Linked DNA regions of Thermopolyspora flexuosa. The protein of the gene in region 2 interacts with the protein of the main gene of each other region in a pairwise test. Links are inferred from orthologs where the notes say so. Each region holds a gene or a part of one and is shown on either strand. Other genes may lie near its edges.

Region 1 (7,329 bases), 1.3 Mb from region 2 along the record:
GGCGTGCCCACGAGCCCGGTGCGGGTCATCGTGCTGTCGGTCTCCACCCGCGCGATGCCGAAGTCGGTGAGCACCACCCGGCCGTCGTCGGCGAGCAGCACGTTCTCCGGCTTGACGTCCCGGTGCAGCACGCCCATCGCGTGCGCGCTGCGCAGCGCCTTGAGCACCTCCAGGCCGATGTGCGCCACCCGCTCCGGGGGCAGCGGCCCCTCCTCGCGGATCACCTGGCCGAGCGAGCGGGAGGGCACGAGCTGCATGACGATCCACGGGCGGCCGTCCTCCTCGATCACGTCGTGGACGACGACCACGTTCGGGTGGGTGAGCCGCCCCGCGGCGCGGGCCTCGCGCATGGTCCGCCGGTTGAGGTCGGCGAGCTCGTCGCCGACCGCGCCGTTGTAGCGGACCTCCTTGACCGCGACGGGCCGGTCGAGGAGCTCATCGTGGGCGCGCCACACGATGCCCATGCCGCCCCGCCCGATGGGCTCGATCAGGTGGTACCTCCCGGCCACCCGACGTCCCGGCTCCGCTGCGGTCATCACCCGCCTGTACCCCCTCCCAGAACCCGTGAATCTTCCCATAGCTTGGCAAAAAATTGACCTTGGGTCGGTCCGGCGGAGGCGGCTCCGGTACGGGCGAGTAGGGTCGCTGTCTGTTATATGGTGAATTGTCGGTGTTATCTCGGTCACGCGCGCGTCGGCGGCCGGGACATACGGCCGCGACTGCTACCCTGACCGGTATGAATCGGGCACGTGGGTTTAGCAGGCCGGCTCCGGGTGGGCCGGTCCTCTGACCCGTAGCGGAGAGCGACCGCCGGAGCCGGCAGGAGGCAGAGACCAGTCGGGTCTCTGCCTTTCGTGTTGTCTCGTGCCGTCGTGCCGGACCCGGCCGACCGGCCTGCGGGACACGCGAACGCCCACCTCGACCTGACCGGCCGTCGGCCCGCGGGCCGACCGAGCAGGAAGACCGGCATGCCGTGACCGTGGACACGACCATCGAGACGACCCTGGCCACCGGGCGGGAGCCGCACGTGGTGCGCGTGGCCGCGCTGCGCCTGGGCGACGGCCCCGTACCGGTGCTGGGCGGGCTGGTGGGCGAGGCCCGCCCCGACGCGCGCTGGATCGCCCTGCCCGCGCGCCCCGGCGCCGCCGCCGCGGAGCTCGAGCGGCTGCGCCGCGCGTGGGACGGCCCGCTGCTCGCCGCGCCCGCCGGCCACGCCGCGCTCGCCGAGGCCGCCCGGCTCGCCGACGGCCTCGTGCTCGGGGCGGGGGACGCCTGCCCGGACTGCGGGGAGCCGCTGCCGCCCGCGGCGGCCCGCCTCGGCCTGCCCGTGGTGCTGCGGCGCGACGGGACGGACCTCGCCCGCTGGCTCGCCGCCGCCGCGGCGTGCCGTACCGAGGGCGACGGCCGGGTCGTGCTCTGCGAGGGCGCCGACCGGCCCGCGCCCGGCGGGGACGGGACGGACGGCCTGGAGGGCCCGCCCGCCCCGCCGCTCGACCTCGGGCTGCTCCAGGCCGCCCGGGAGCGGTCGGGGCTCCCGGTCCTCGCCTACCTGGGGCACGACGCCGCGCTCGCCCCCGCGGCCGTCGCCGCCGGGGCAGACGGACTGCTGCTCGCCCCGCACGCCGCGCCGGAGGCCGTCGCCGCCGCGCGGGAGGCCGCCACGGTCGTCGCCGCCCTCGTCCGGCGGGAGCGCCCCGCGACGATCCCGGACGCCCGCGCCGCGATCGACCGGGTGGACGCGGCCCTCGCCGTGCTGCTGGAGCGGCGCGCCGCGCTCGCCGGGATCATCCAGCGGCTCAAGCCGGTCGGCGGCTTCGCCGGGCGGGATCCGGAGCGGGAACGCCGCCTCGTCGCCGCGATGGCCCGCCGCGCGCCGCGTCTCGGCGAGGCCCACCTCGCCCCGATCATGAACGCGGTGATCGAGGCCGGGCTCCGGCTCGCCGAAGAGGAACGACGGGAGCGGACGGCCCCGGCGGGCGCCGATCCCGCGTAGCGCCGCTCCCGCGGCGGGCCGCGTACGGCACGCCGATTCGGGCGAGCGTCCCGGGCGTCACACCGGCCGCGAAGCGCGTAGGCTCTTGCCCCGCCGGGTAGGTGCGAGCGAGAGGAACCAGGACCGCATGGCCGAATCGTTTGTCCATCTGCACGTCCACACCGAGTACTCGATGCTGGACGGGGCGGCCCGACTGGGGCAGATGTTCAAGCAGGTCACCGACCTGGGCATGCCCGCCGTCGCGATCACCGACCACGGCAACCTGCACGGCATCTACGACTTCTACAAGCAGGCCACGGCCGCGGACATCAAGCCGATCATCGGCATCGAGGCGTACGTCGCGCCGGAGTCGCGGTTCCAGAAGAAGCCGGTGCTGTGGGGCGAGCCGCACCAGCGCGGCGACGACGTGTCCGCCGGCGGCTACTACACCCACATGACGATCTGGGCGCGGAACAAGACCGGCCTGCACAACCTCATGAAGCTCAGTTCCCGCGCCTACACCGAGGGCTTCGTGCGCAAGTGGCCGCGCATGGACGCCGAGCTCATCGCCGAGCACGCCGAGGGGCTGATGGCGACCACCGGCTGCCCGTCCGGCGAGGTGCAGACCCGGCTGCGGCTCGGCCAGTACGAGGAGGCGCTCAAGGCGGCCGCGAAGTACCAGGAGATCTTCGGCAAGGAGAACTACTACCTCGAGCTCATGGACCACGGCCTCGACATCGAGCGCCGGGTCCGCGACGGGCTCGTCCGGATCGGCAAGGAGCTCGGCATCCCGCCGGTCGTCACCAACGACTCGCACTACACCTACGAGTCCGACGCCGCCAGCCACGACGCGCTGCTGTGCGTCCAGACCGGCAAGCAGCTCTCCGACCCGGACCGGTTCCGGTTCGACGGGACCGGCTACTACATCAAGTCCGCCGACGAGATGCGGGCGCTCGACACCTCCGAGCTGTGGGCCGAGGGCTGCCGCAACACCCTGCTCATCGCCGAGAAGGTCGACCCGACGGGCATGTTCGCCCACAAGAACCTCATGCCCACCTTCCCCATCCCGGACGGGATGACCGAGGAGGAGTACTTCCGGCAGCAGGTGTGGAAGGGCATGGAGCGCCGCTTCCCGGACGGGGTCGACGAGGAGCACCGGGCCTGGGTCGAGAACGAGATCAACGTCATCGTCCAGATGGGCTTCCCGAGCTACTTCCTCGTGGTGGCCGACTTCATCATGTGGGCGAAGAACAACGGCATCCGGGTGGGCCCCGGCCGTGGCTCGGCGGCCGGCTCGCTGGTGGCGTACGCCCTCGGCATCACCGACCTCGACCCGATCCCGCACGGCCTGATCTTCGAACGGTTCCTCAACCCCGAACGCGTGTCGATGCCCGACATCGACATCGACTTCGACGAACGTCGCCGGGCCGACGTCATCCGCTACGTGACCGAGAAGTGGGGCGCCGACAAGGTCGCGATGATCTGCACCTTCGGCACCATCAAGGCGAAGGCTGCGATCAAGGACGCGGGCCGCGTGCTCGGCTACCCGTACGCGCTCGGCGACCGCATCTCCAAGGCGTTCCCGCCCGCGGTGATGGGCAAGGACATCCCGCTCGCCGGCATCTTCGACGAGTCGCACCCCCGCTACGCCGAGGCGGGCGAGCTGCGCAAGATGTACGAGGAGGACGCCGACGTCCGGGCCACCATCGACCTCGCCCGGGGCCTGGAGGGCCTGATCCGGCAGACCGGCGTGCACGCCGCGGGCGTCATCATGTCCGCCGAGCCGCTCACCGACCACATCCCGATCATGCGGCGGGACTCGGACGGGGCGATCATCACGCAGTTCGACTACCCGACCTGCGAGACGCTCGGCCTGCTGAAGATGGACTTCCTCGGCCTGCGGAACCTCACGATCATCGACGACTGCCTGAAGATGATCGAGGCGAACACGGGCGAGAAGATCGACCTGCTCAAGCTGCCGCTCGACGACACCAAGACGTACGAGCTGCTGGCGCGGGGCGACACCCTCGGCATCTTCCAGCTCGACGGTGGCGGCATGCGGTCGCTGCTCCGCCTGATGCGGCCGGACAACTTCGAGGACATCTCCGCGGCGCTCGCGCTCTACCGGCCCGGCCCGATGGGCGCGAACTCGCACACCAACTACGCGCTGCGCAAGAACGGCCAGCAGGAGATCGTCCCGATCCACCCCGAGCTCGAGGAGCCGCTGCGGGACATCCTGTCCACCACCTACGGCCTCATCGTCTACCAGGAGCAGGTCATGGCGATCGCGCAGCGGGTCGCCGGGTACTCGCTCGGCGGCGCGGACCTGCTGCGCCGGGCGATGGGCAAGAAGAAGAAGGCCGAGCTCGACAAGCAGTACGAGTTCTTCGAGCGCGGCATGCGGGAGAACGGCTACTCGGACGAGGCGATCAAGGCGCTGTGGGACATCCTGGTGCCGTTCTCCGACTACGCGTTCAACAAGGCGCACACCGCCGGGTACGGCCTGGTGTCGTACTGGACCGCCTACCTCAAGGCGAACCACCCCGCCGAGTACATGGCGGCCCTGCTCACCAGCGTCAAGGACGACAAGGACAAGAGCGCGCTCTACCTCAACGAGTGCCGCCGCATGGGCATCAAGGTGCTCCCGCCCGACGTCAACGACTCCGACTCGGACTTCACCCCGCGCGGCGGCGACATCCGGTTCGGCCTGTCGGCGATCCGCAACGTCGGCGCGAACGTGGTGGACGCGATCATCCAGGCGCGCACCGAGAAGGGCCGGTTCACCGACTTCGCCGACTTCCTGCGCAAGGTCCCCGCGGCGGTGTGCAACAAGCGGGTGATCGAGTCGCTGATCAAGGCGGGCGCGTTCGACTCGCTCGGGCACCAGCGCAAGGGCCTGGTCATGGTGCACGAGCAGGCCGTGGACGCGGTGATCGACATCAAGAAGAACGAGGCGATCGGGCAGGACTCGCTGTTCGGTGCGGTCGAGGGCGTCGAGGACAGCACCTTCGACGTGCAGATCCCGCCGGGGGAGTGGGACAAGACCACGCTGCTGCAGTTCGAGCGGGAGATGCTCGGCCTGTACGTCTCGGACCACCCGCTGCTCGGCGTGGAGCACATCCTGTCCGCCGGGGCCGACTGCTCGATCGCCGCGCTGCAGGCCGAGGAGCGCCCCGACGGGCAGATCGTCACCGTCGGCGGCATCCTCACCGGGCTCCAGCGCAAGATCACCAAGAAGGGCGACACCTGGGTGCTCGCCACGCTGGAGGACCTCGAGGGCGCGATCGAGGTGATGATCTTCCCCTCGACCTACCAGCTGTGCTCGACGATCCTCGCCGAGGACGCGATCGTGTTCGTCAAGGGGCGGCTGGACAAGCGCGAGGAGGTCGCCAAGCTCATCGCGATGGAGGTCACCCAGCCCGACCTCACCCAGGAGAACGGCGGGCCGCTCGTGGTGAGCATCGCCGAGAACCGCTGCACCCTGCCGCTGGTCACCCAGCTCAAGGAGGTGCTCACCACCCACCCCGGCACCACCGAGGTGCACCTGCAGGTGCACCGGGGGTCGAAGACCACCGTGGTGCGGCTCGACGACCGGCTCCGCGTGGCGCCCTCCCCGGCGCTCATGGGCGACCTCAAGCAGCTGCTCGGCCCGGCATGCCTCGGCGCGTAGGCCGTACCCGGCCGGCCGTACCGGAACGACGAGAACGACGGAAGACGGGCCCGCGCCGCGGCGGCGCGGGCCCGTCCACGTCGGCGGAAGGCCGTCACACGGAGGGCGGCGGGGCCTCCTCCTCGGTCAGCCGGGTGATCTTCAGGCCGAGCGAGGTGAACTGCTCGTACACGCGGTGGTAGCCGCGCTCGATGTGGTTGACGCCGCGCAGCGTCGAGGAGCCCTCGGCGACCGCGGCGGCGAGCACGGCGGAGAACCCGGCCCGGATGTCCGGCAGGGTCACGTCCGCGCCGCGCAGCTTCGACACGCCGCGCACCACCGCCGAGTGCTTGGCGTTGGTGTCGTGGTAGCGGCAGGCGGGGCCGCCGAGGCACTGGTCGAACACCTCGATCTCGCAGCCCATTTTCTGCAGCGCGGGCACGTAGACGAGCCGGTTCTCGAACACCGTCTCGTGCAGCACCGACATGCCCTCGGCCTGGGTGAACAGCACCATCAGCGGGGTCTGCCAGTCGGTCATGAAGCCCGGGTGGGTGTCGGTCTGCACCGCGGCGGCGCGCAGCCCGTTCGGCGCGGTGGCGCACAGCCACTCGTCGGTGATCTCGAACTGGGCGCCCATCCGGGCGAGCGTGGTGATCGCGGTGACGAGGCGGTCCTGCGGGCAGCCGTGCACCCGGACCTCCCCACCGGTGACGAGGCCGGCCACCAGGTAGGAGAACGCCTCGATGCGGTCGCCCGCGAGCCACATGGACGCGCCGCGCAGCCGGTCGACGCCCTCGATGACGATGCGCCGGTCCGGGCTCAGCTCGATGCGCGCCCCCATGCGCTGCAGGAACAGGGCGAGCTCCACCACCTCCGGCTCGGTCGCCGCCCCCTTGATCACCGTCTTGCCCTCGGCGAGCACGCTCGACAGCAGGATCGTCTCGGTGGCGCCGACGCTCGGGTAGGGCAGCTCGATCCGGGCCCCGCGCAGCCGCTTCGCCTTCGCCTTGATGCCCGTCTCGCCCACCTCGACCTCCGCGCCCATCGCGCGGAGCGCGTCGACGTGGTAGTTCACCGGGCGGCGCCCGATCGGGTCGCCGCCGACGAACGGCACGAAGGCCTCGCCGGCGAGGTGCAGGAGCGGGCCGAGCATCAGGATGGGGATGCGGTTGAGGCCGGTGAACGCCTCGGGGACGCGGGGACGGATCTCGCTCCCGCGCTCGAGGGTGATCTCCATCCCGTTGACCTCGACGTTGATCCCAACGGCCCTGAGCATGGCGGCGGTGATGCCGACCTCACCCACCTCGGGCGTGTTGTGCAGGGTGCTGGGACCCTCCCCGAGCATGGCGGCGACCATGTGCTTGGAAACGGCGTTCTTCGATCCCCGTACCTCGACGTCGCCGCGCAGCGGTCCCGACGGCTCGATTCTCCAAACCTGTTCGCTCACCGGCCTAGAGTAACGGGGTCCCGAGCGGCGGCCGTACCGGCCGGGGCTCGTGCCGCCCGGCGGCCGCGATCAGGGCCGGGATCCGGATGCGTGGTCATGCCGGCACGGTCCGGAGTGCCGCCGCGTCGCGGCCGGGTAGGTACCATCGGCGGGCGGCGGGCGCAGGGCGCCCTCCGCCCGGCGGGACACGCCGGTGGGACGGGCCGGAAAAGGGTGGGGCGATGCGGCATGTGCGGGACGTGCTCGTCACCGCGATCATCC
Region 2 (6,283 bases):
GTCAGCGTCCCCTGATTGATGTCAACATCCAGCCCAAGCTTCTTGTTGACCTTGTACCGCCCAACCTTGGCAAGGTCATACCGCTTGGGGTTGAAATACAGATTCTCCAGCAGAGCCTGCGCCGACTCCTTGGTCGGCGGCTCACCCGGACGCAGCTTGCGGTAAATGTCCAGCAGCGCGTCCTCCTGGCCGGAGGTGTGATCCTTCTCCAGCGTCGCCCGCATCGTCTCATACCGGCCGAACCGCTCAAGAATCATGTCATTGGTCCAGCCCAGCGCCTTCAGCAGCACCGTCACCGGCTGCTTGCGCTTACGGTCGATGCGCACCCCGACGCTGTCCCGCTTGTCGATCTCGAACTCCAGCCAGGCCCCCCGCGACGGGATCACCCGGCAGTCGAACAGATCCTTGTCCGAGCCCTTGTCCACCGACCGGCCGAAATACACCCCCGGCGAGCGCACCAGCTGGGAGACCACGACCCGCTCGGTCCCGTTGATGATGAACGTCCCCTTCGGCGTCATGAGCGGGAAGTCACCCATGAACACCGTCTGGGACTTGATCTCACCGGTGGTGTTGTTGATGAACTCCGCCGTCACGAACATCGGGGCGGAGTAGGTCATGTCCTTGTCTTTGCACTCTTCGATCGAGTACTTGGGCGGCTCGAACCGGTGGTCCCGGAACGACAGCGACATCGTCCCCGAGAAGTCCTCGATCGGGCTGATCTCCTCGAAGATCTCCTCGAGGCCGGACTGGGTCGGAACGTCCTTGCGCCCGAGCTTCTGAGCCGCCTCGACCCGGGCCTTCCACCTTTCGTTGCCCAGCAGCCAGTCGAACGACTCGGTCTGCAGCGCAAGAAGGTCGGGAACTTCGAGCGGCTCCTGGATCCGCGCGAACGACACGCGGCGAGGGCCAGTGATCACGGCGGAGGCGTTGCGCGAGGCTGCCAACAGATGTCCTTCCGAGGGCTCGCGGACTGACTACACGCACGCCAGACGACGCCTCACAACGGGTTACCGAGAGAAGCGGGTCGTCAAAGGGCAGCGCAAAGGGGCAGTGTAGCCGAACGGCATACACCTGTCCACTCTGCTCTCGCTCTGCGCTCCACGTTGGTCGCAGCATCGCCCGTCAGCGGCGAAACGTCAAGCCCACGGGCCCACATTTCGCCCGGCCAGGGGCCGAGAACACCGGGTTTCCCGGCCTCGCGGCGCCGTACGGGGACACCGGTCCCAGACGATACCCGCCCGCGAGTACCGCTAACACCCGGCCCGGCCGGAGGGCGAACGCTTACCGCCTGCCGACGTGATCGCAGCCGCGATATACCCTGCCCGGACCCTCTCCAAACATTATCTTTACCAACAATTTGGTCGAGCCCTCTCATCAGGTGCGGGCGGGCGGGTCACCCAGCAGGGTGGACAGCTCGTCCACCCGCCACGCACCGTCACCACCCTTGACCATGACGAACCGCACGCGCCCGAGGACGACCTCGCTTCTGCGGCTCTTCGCGCCGGGCGGGAGTTTACTAGTGGTGCGGTTGATAAGCATCAGCACCCGTACCCGTTCCGGGGTGGCCGACTCCACGGCGGCCCCGGTCACGTGCACCTGCTGCACGGCCTGCTCGCGTTTCGCCTCCGGGACCAGGGTCTCGGCGAGCCTCCGGTACCGGGCGGCGAGCCGCTCGGTGGCGTGGCCGGCGGCCCGGGCGAGGTCCTGCTCGACGCTCCGGTGATCGTAGGACAGCATCACGGCGGCGTACGAGCGCGCCTTGGCGAGCGCCTCCGCCGCGGCGGCCTCGGTCCGCCGCAGGTCGCGCAGCTCGAGGTAGCTCAGCGTCACCGCGACGGCGAGCCCGGCCGCGGCGATCGCCGGCAGGGCGACGAGCAGCGCACCGCCCCGGCCGCGCCGCGGGGCCGCCTCGTCGTCGCCGCGCCCGGGGTTGATCTCCAGGAGCTCCGCCGGTTCGGGCGCCGGGCCCGGCGGGCCGTCCGGGTACGGCACGGCCGCGTCGCCGGCCGCCCGGTCGCCGGGCAGGCCACCGGCACCGGCGTCGGCCGCCTCGTCGCCCGGGCCGGCCCACGGCCCCTGACGGGACGGCTGCGGCCCGGAGCCCCCGGGCCCGCGGGGAACCCACGCCCCCACCTGCGACGGCCGCTCGTCGGCCTGCTCGTCCGCGTACGGCGGTCGCCAGGGACGGCCGTGGCGCCCCCGCGCCGCGTCGCGGCGGCCCCACCGTCCGCCGGAGGCGTGCGGCCTGTCCGGTTCGCCTGGTCCGCGATGCTTCACCGGGTCTGCTCCGCCTTCGACACGAGCCAGGCGCCGCCCACCTTGCTCACCCGCATGGTCCACCGGTAGTAGCGTTCCTCGAACCTGGGTTTGGTGTCCTCGAACCGGTTCACCGCGTCCGCGACCACGAGCACCTCGGCGGTGTCGAGCTCGGCGTTCATGGACACGAGGCCGACCGCGCGGATCACCCCCGTCTGGACCACCTTGGCGGCGAGCGCCGCCCGCCGCATCTCGGGTGCGTGCCGTTCGTGGGTCTGCCGCGCCTCGCCCGTCGAGGTGGCGATGATGCGCCGGATGTCCTCGTCCACGGTCTTGTGGTTGAGCGAGAGCAGGCTGACCGCGTGCATCGCCGCCGCCCGCATCGCCGCCTCGCGCTCCTCCGCCGCGGTCCGCGCGGCGGCCAGGCCGATCCGGATCCAGACCAGCGCGGCCGCCAGGGCCACGACCAACCCGGCGAGCACGAGCGTGACGACGAGGCGTGGTGTGCTGCGCTCCATCCGGCCTCCCGGTGAGGGTCGCCCGGATCATAACCCGGGCTGACATTCCCGTCCGGGTAGTCCGACGAGATGGGCATCGCCCGGGTTCGGCGCCGGCGCGGATCCACGTGGGGCACCGGCTCCGCGGGGCCGCCGGGCACGGCCGTACGGCCACGCCGTACCGGAGCCGCCGGGGCGCCGGAGTGCCGGGAACGCGAAAAGGGCCGCCACCGGCACCAGGTGACAGCCCTCTTCGTATGTTCCTGCGTCCTTCGGCTTATCCGAAGGAGGTGTGCCGCGTGCCTCAGCGCGCGGGCACGAGACTGCGGCGAAACGTCACTTGATGGTGACGGTGGCGCCGGCGGCCTCCAGGGCGGCCTTGGCCTTCTCCGCGGTCTCCTTGTTGACCTTCTCGAGCAGCGGCTTGGGCGCGCCGTCGACGAGGTCCTTGGCCTCCTTGAGGCCGAGGCTGGTGAGGGCCCGGACCTCCTTGATGACCTGGATCTTCTTGTCGCCGGCGGCCTCGAGGATGACGTCGAACTCGTCCTTCTCCTCGGCCTCCTCGGCCGGGGCGGCACCGCCCGCGGCCGGGGCGGCGGCGACGACGGCGGCCGGGGCGGCGGCCTTGACGTCGAAGGTCTCCTCGAAGAGCTTCACGAACTCGGACAGCTCAAGGAGGGTCATCTCCTTGAAGGCGTCCAGCAGCTCCTCGTTGCTGAGCTTCGCCATGGTGGTCGTTCCTCCCGTGTTTCGTACGTTCGTGCGGGACCGCGGTACGCGAGCTCCGCCAATCCCCTCGGCCGCCGGGGGTGCACGCGCCCCGGCGGCCTGCTCGACGGCTTACTCGCCGGCTTCCTCGCGCTTGGCGCGCAGGGCCTCGGCGAGCCGGGCCATGTTGGTGGGCAGCGCGTTGAAGGTGGCGGCGGCCTGGGCCATCTTCGCCTTCATCGCGCCGGCCAGCTTCGCGAGCAGGACCTCGCGGGACTCCAGGTCGGCGAGCTTGGTGATCTCGGCCGGCGTCATCGGCTTGCCGTCGACGACACCGCCCTTGATGACCAGGAGGGGATTGGCCTTGGCGAAGTCGCGCAGACCCTTGGCGGCCTCGACCACGTCGCCCTTGACGAACGCGATCGCGGTCGGGCCCTTGAGCAGGTCGTCCAGACCGGCGACCCCGGCGTTCTTCGCCGCGATCTTGGCCAGCGTGTTCTTCGCCACGGCGAACTTCGCGTGTCCACCGAGAGTGGAGCGCAGCTCCTGGAGCTGCGCCACGGTGAGACCGCGGTACTCGGTCAGGACGGCAGCGCTGGAGCTCGAGAAGTGGTCGGTGAGCTCGGCAACGACCGTCGCCTTGTCCGCCCTCGCCATGGGCCTCCTTCCTGATGTGCCGCCGGCGAAGGTCCCGGGAACGAACAAAACCCCGGGCGCAGGCGCTCCGGGGTTTCCCAAGCGGGGGTCGGCGCGGCACCTGTCCACGGGCCCGCCACGGATGACCCCAGCGAGAAACGTCCACCACCTGCGCGGGTCGCCCAACACGTGGGACCTTCGGTCACCGGGCCACGAGCAGCCCGGCGACGACCAGCGGTCTTCGGCTCAGGACAGCTTACGGCCTCCGCGCGCACACCGCCAAATCCGACGGGCCCCGAGGTACGGCAATGCCACCCCGGCGTCACGGCACGCCCCGGTACGGCACGGCCGCCCGCGGCCCCTCATCCGGCGCGGCGACGGCCGGCCGTACGCCCGGAAAAGCCCGATGGGCCCCCGCCGTGGCGGCGAGGGCCCATCCAGGTACGTCGATGGCGCGTGACGGGTACGCGATCAGCTCGCGAGCTCCGCGGCGATGTCCCGCGTGATGTTGGGGTCGACCGGGATGCCCGGCCCCATCGTGGAGCTGAAGGTGACCTTCTTCAGGTAGCGGCCCTTGGCGGCGGACGGCTTGAGCCGCAGCACCTCGTCGAGCGCGGCGGCGTAGTTCTCCACGAGCGCGCGCTCGCTGAACGAGGTCTTGCCGATCACCAGGTGGAGGTTCGCGTGCCGGTCGACGCGGAACTCGATCTTGCCGCCCTTGATCTCGGTCACGGCCTTGGCGACGTCCGGCGTCACCGTGCCGGTCTTCGGGTTCGGCATGAGACCACGCGGACCGAGCACCCGGCCCAGCCGGCCGACCTTGCCCATGAGCTCGGGGGTCGCCACCACGGCGTCGAACTCGTTGAGCCGGTTGCCCTTGGAGATCTCCTCGATTAGCTCGTCGGCGCCGACGATGTCGGCGCCCGCCGCGCGGGCCTCCTCGGCGCGCACACCGGTCGCGAAGACCAGGACCCGGGCGGTCTTACCGGTGCCGTGCGGGAGGCTGACGGTGCCGCGGACCATCTGGTCGGCCTTGCGGGGGTCGACGCCGAGCCGCAGCGCCACCTCCACCGTCGCGTCGAACTTGGTGGGCGAGGTCTGCTTGACGAGGCGGGCCGCCTCGGCCGGGGTGTACAGCCGCGAACGGTCGACCAGCGCGGCCGCGTTGCGGTAACCCTTGCTGCGCTTCATCTGCTCACTCCTTACGAGTGAACCGTGGTATGGGCCGCGCCCGGCCCTCCCACGAGTTCTGCCGGGCCCGGACGCCTGCACGCTCCGCGGTCGCGGAGCCGTACGGCGCGGGCGATGGACATGCCGGCGTTACCGGCGGGACGGGAAAACGGTCGGTGATCAGTCGACGATGGTGACACCCATCGACCGCGCGGTGCCGGCGATGATCTTCTCCGCCGCCTCGAGATCGCGGGCGTTGAGGTCCTTCATCTTCATCTCGGCGATCTCGCGGAGCTGCGCCTTGGTGAGCTTGCCCACCTTGTCGCGGTGCGGCACCGCGGAGCCCTTCTGGATGCCCGCGGCCTTCTTGATCAGCTCGGGCGCCGGCGGCGTCTTGGTGACGAAGGTGAAGGTGCGGTCCTCGTAGATGGTGATCTCGACGGGGATGATGTTGCCCCGCTGGGACTCCGTCGCCGCGTTGTACTGCTTGACGAAGTCCATGATGTTGACGCCGTGCGGACCGAGCGCGGTACCGACCGGCGGAGCGGGCGTGGCCTGGCCGGCAGGAAGCTGCACCTTGACCAGCGCGGCGATCTTCTTCTTCGGAGGCATCTGCTCTTTCTCCGGGTCCTTCGTGAACGCCCCACGGATGTGGGGAGACGAGCTGGGCGTGACCAGCGCCGCATCCGGCGCCCCTCACGGCGTGAGGATCGTGCCGGTACCGCCGATAGCGGCGTGCGCTACCGCGACTCCCACATGCGCTGGACCGCCCCAGTTTAGGCGACCGACAGGCTGCGCCCCCGCGCCTCGTGCGAAGACGGGGGATTCAACCGGAGGCCGGTGCTCGGCGCGACACCGACCGTCCGTCGGTGAGGTCCTCGCGCCCTGTCACCGCGAGCCCTGCGGCGAGCCCGCTTGGTCATCGCGAGCATCGGAATCCTACCAAGAACACGCCGACCCCCGGCCGCCGTGCCGGGGGCCCGCGTCGGTCGGGCTCCGATCAGAGCTTGGAGACC

The links.
Region 1: the proteins of rplL (region 2) and dnaE interact in binary tests that used the Escherichia coli proteins (3 or more experiments, as listed by UniProt). The link is inferred for Thermopolyspora flexuosa from one-to-one orthologs.

The regions. Positions count from the first base shown.
Region 1 is NZ_VFPQ01000001.1:3,188,936-3,196,264, reverse strand. Bases 1,819-5,842 are described here. They hold dnaE (DNA polymerase III subunit alpha), read left to right. Parts: upstream 1,819-2,120; coding sequence 2,121-5,642; downstream 5,643-5,842. Other genes in these bases: murA (UDP-N-acetylglucosamine 1-carboxyvinyltransferase), read right to left, coding at 5,737-5,842; FHX40_RS26280 (chorismate mutase), read left to right, coding at 1,819-1,993. In the rest of the region: FHX40_RS13495 (serine/threonine-protein kinase), read right to left, coding at 1-509; more of FHX40_RS26280, read left to right, coding at 974-1,818; more of murA, read right to left, coding at 5,843-7,068. UniProt on the Escherichia coli protein: DNA polymerase III is a complex, multichain enzyme responsible for most of the replicative synthesis in bacteria. This DNA polymerase also exhibits 3' to 5' exonuclease activity. The alpha chain is the DNA polymerase catalytic subunit.
Region 2 is NZ_VFPQ01000001.1:4,456,135-4,462,417, forward strand. What follows is about bases 1,787-4,764. They hold rplL (50S ribosomal protein L7/L12), read right to left. Parts: upstream 3,483-4,764; coding sequence 3,090-3,482; downstream 1,787-3,089. Other genes in these bases: FHX40_RS25895 (hypothetical protein), read right to left, coding at 1,787-2,277; FHX40_RS18985 (hypothetical protein), read right to left, coding at 2,274-2,774; rplJ (50S ribosomal protein L10), read right to left, coding at 3,594-4,118; rplA (50S ribosomal protein L1), read right to left, coding at 4,569-4,764. In the rest of the region: rpoB (DNA-directed RNA polymerase subunit beta), read right to left, coding at 1-944; more of FHX40_RS25895, read right to left, coding at 1,375-1,786; more of rplA, read right to left, coding at 4,765-5,288; rplK (50S ribosomal protein L11), read right to left, coding at 5,448-5,879; transcription termination/antitermination protein NusG, read right to left, coding at 6,268-6,283. UniProt on the Escherichia coli protein: The binding site for several of the GTPase factors involved in protein synthesis (IF-2, EF-Tu, EF-G and RF3). Is thus essential for accurate translation.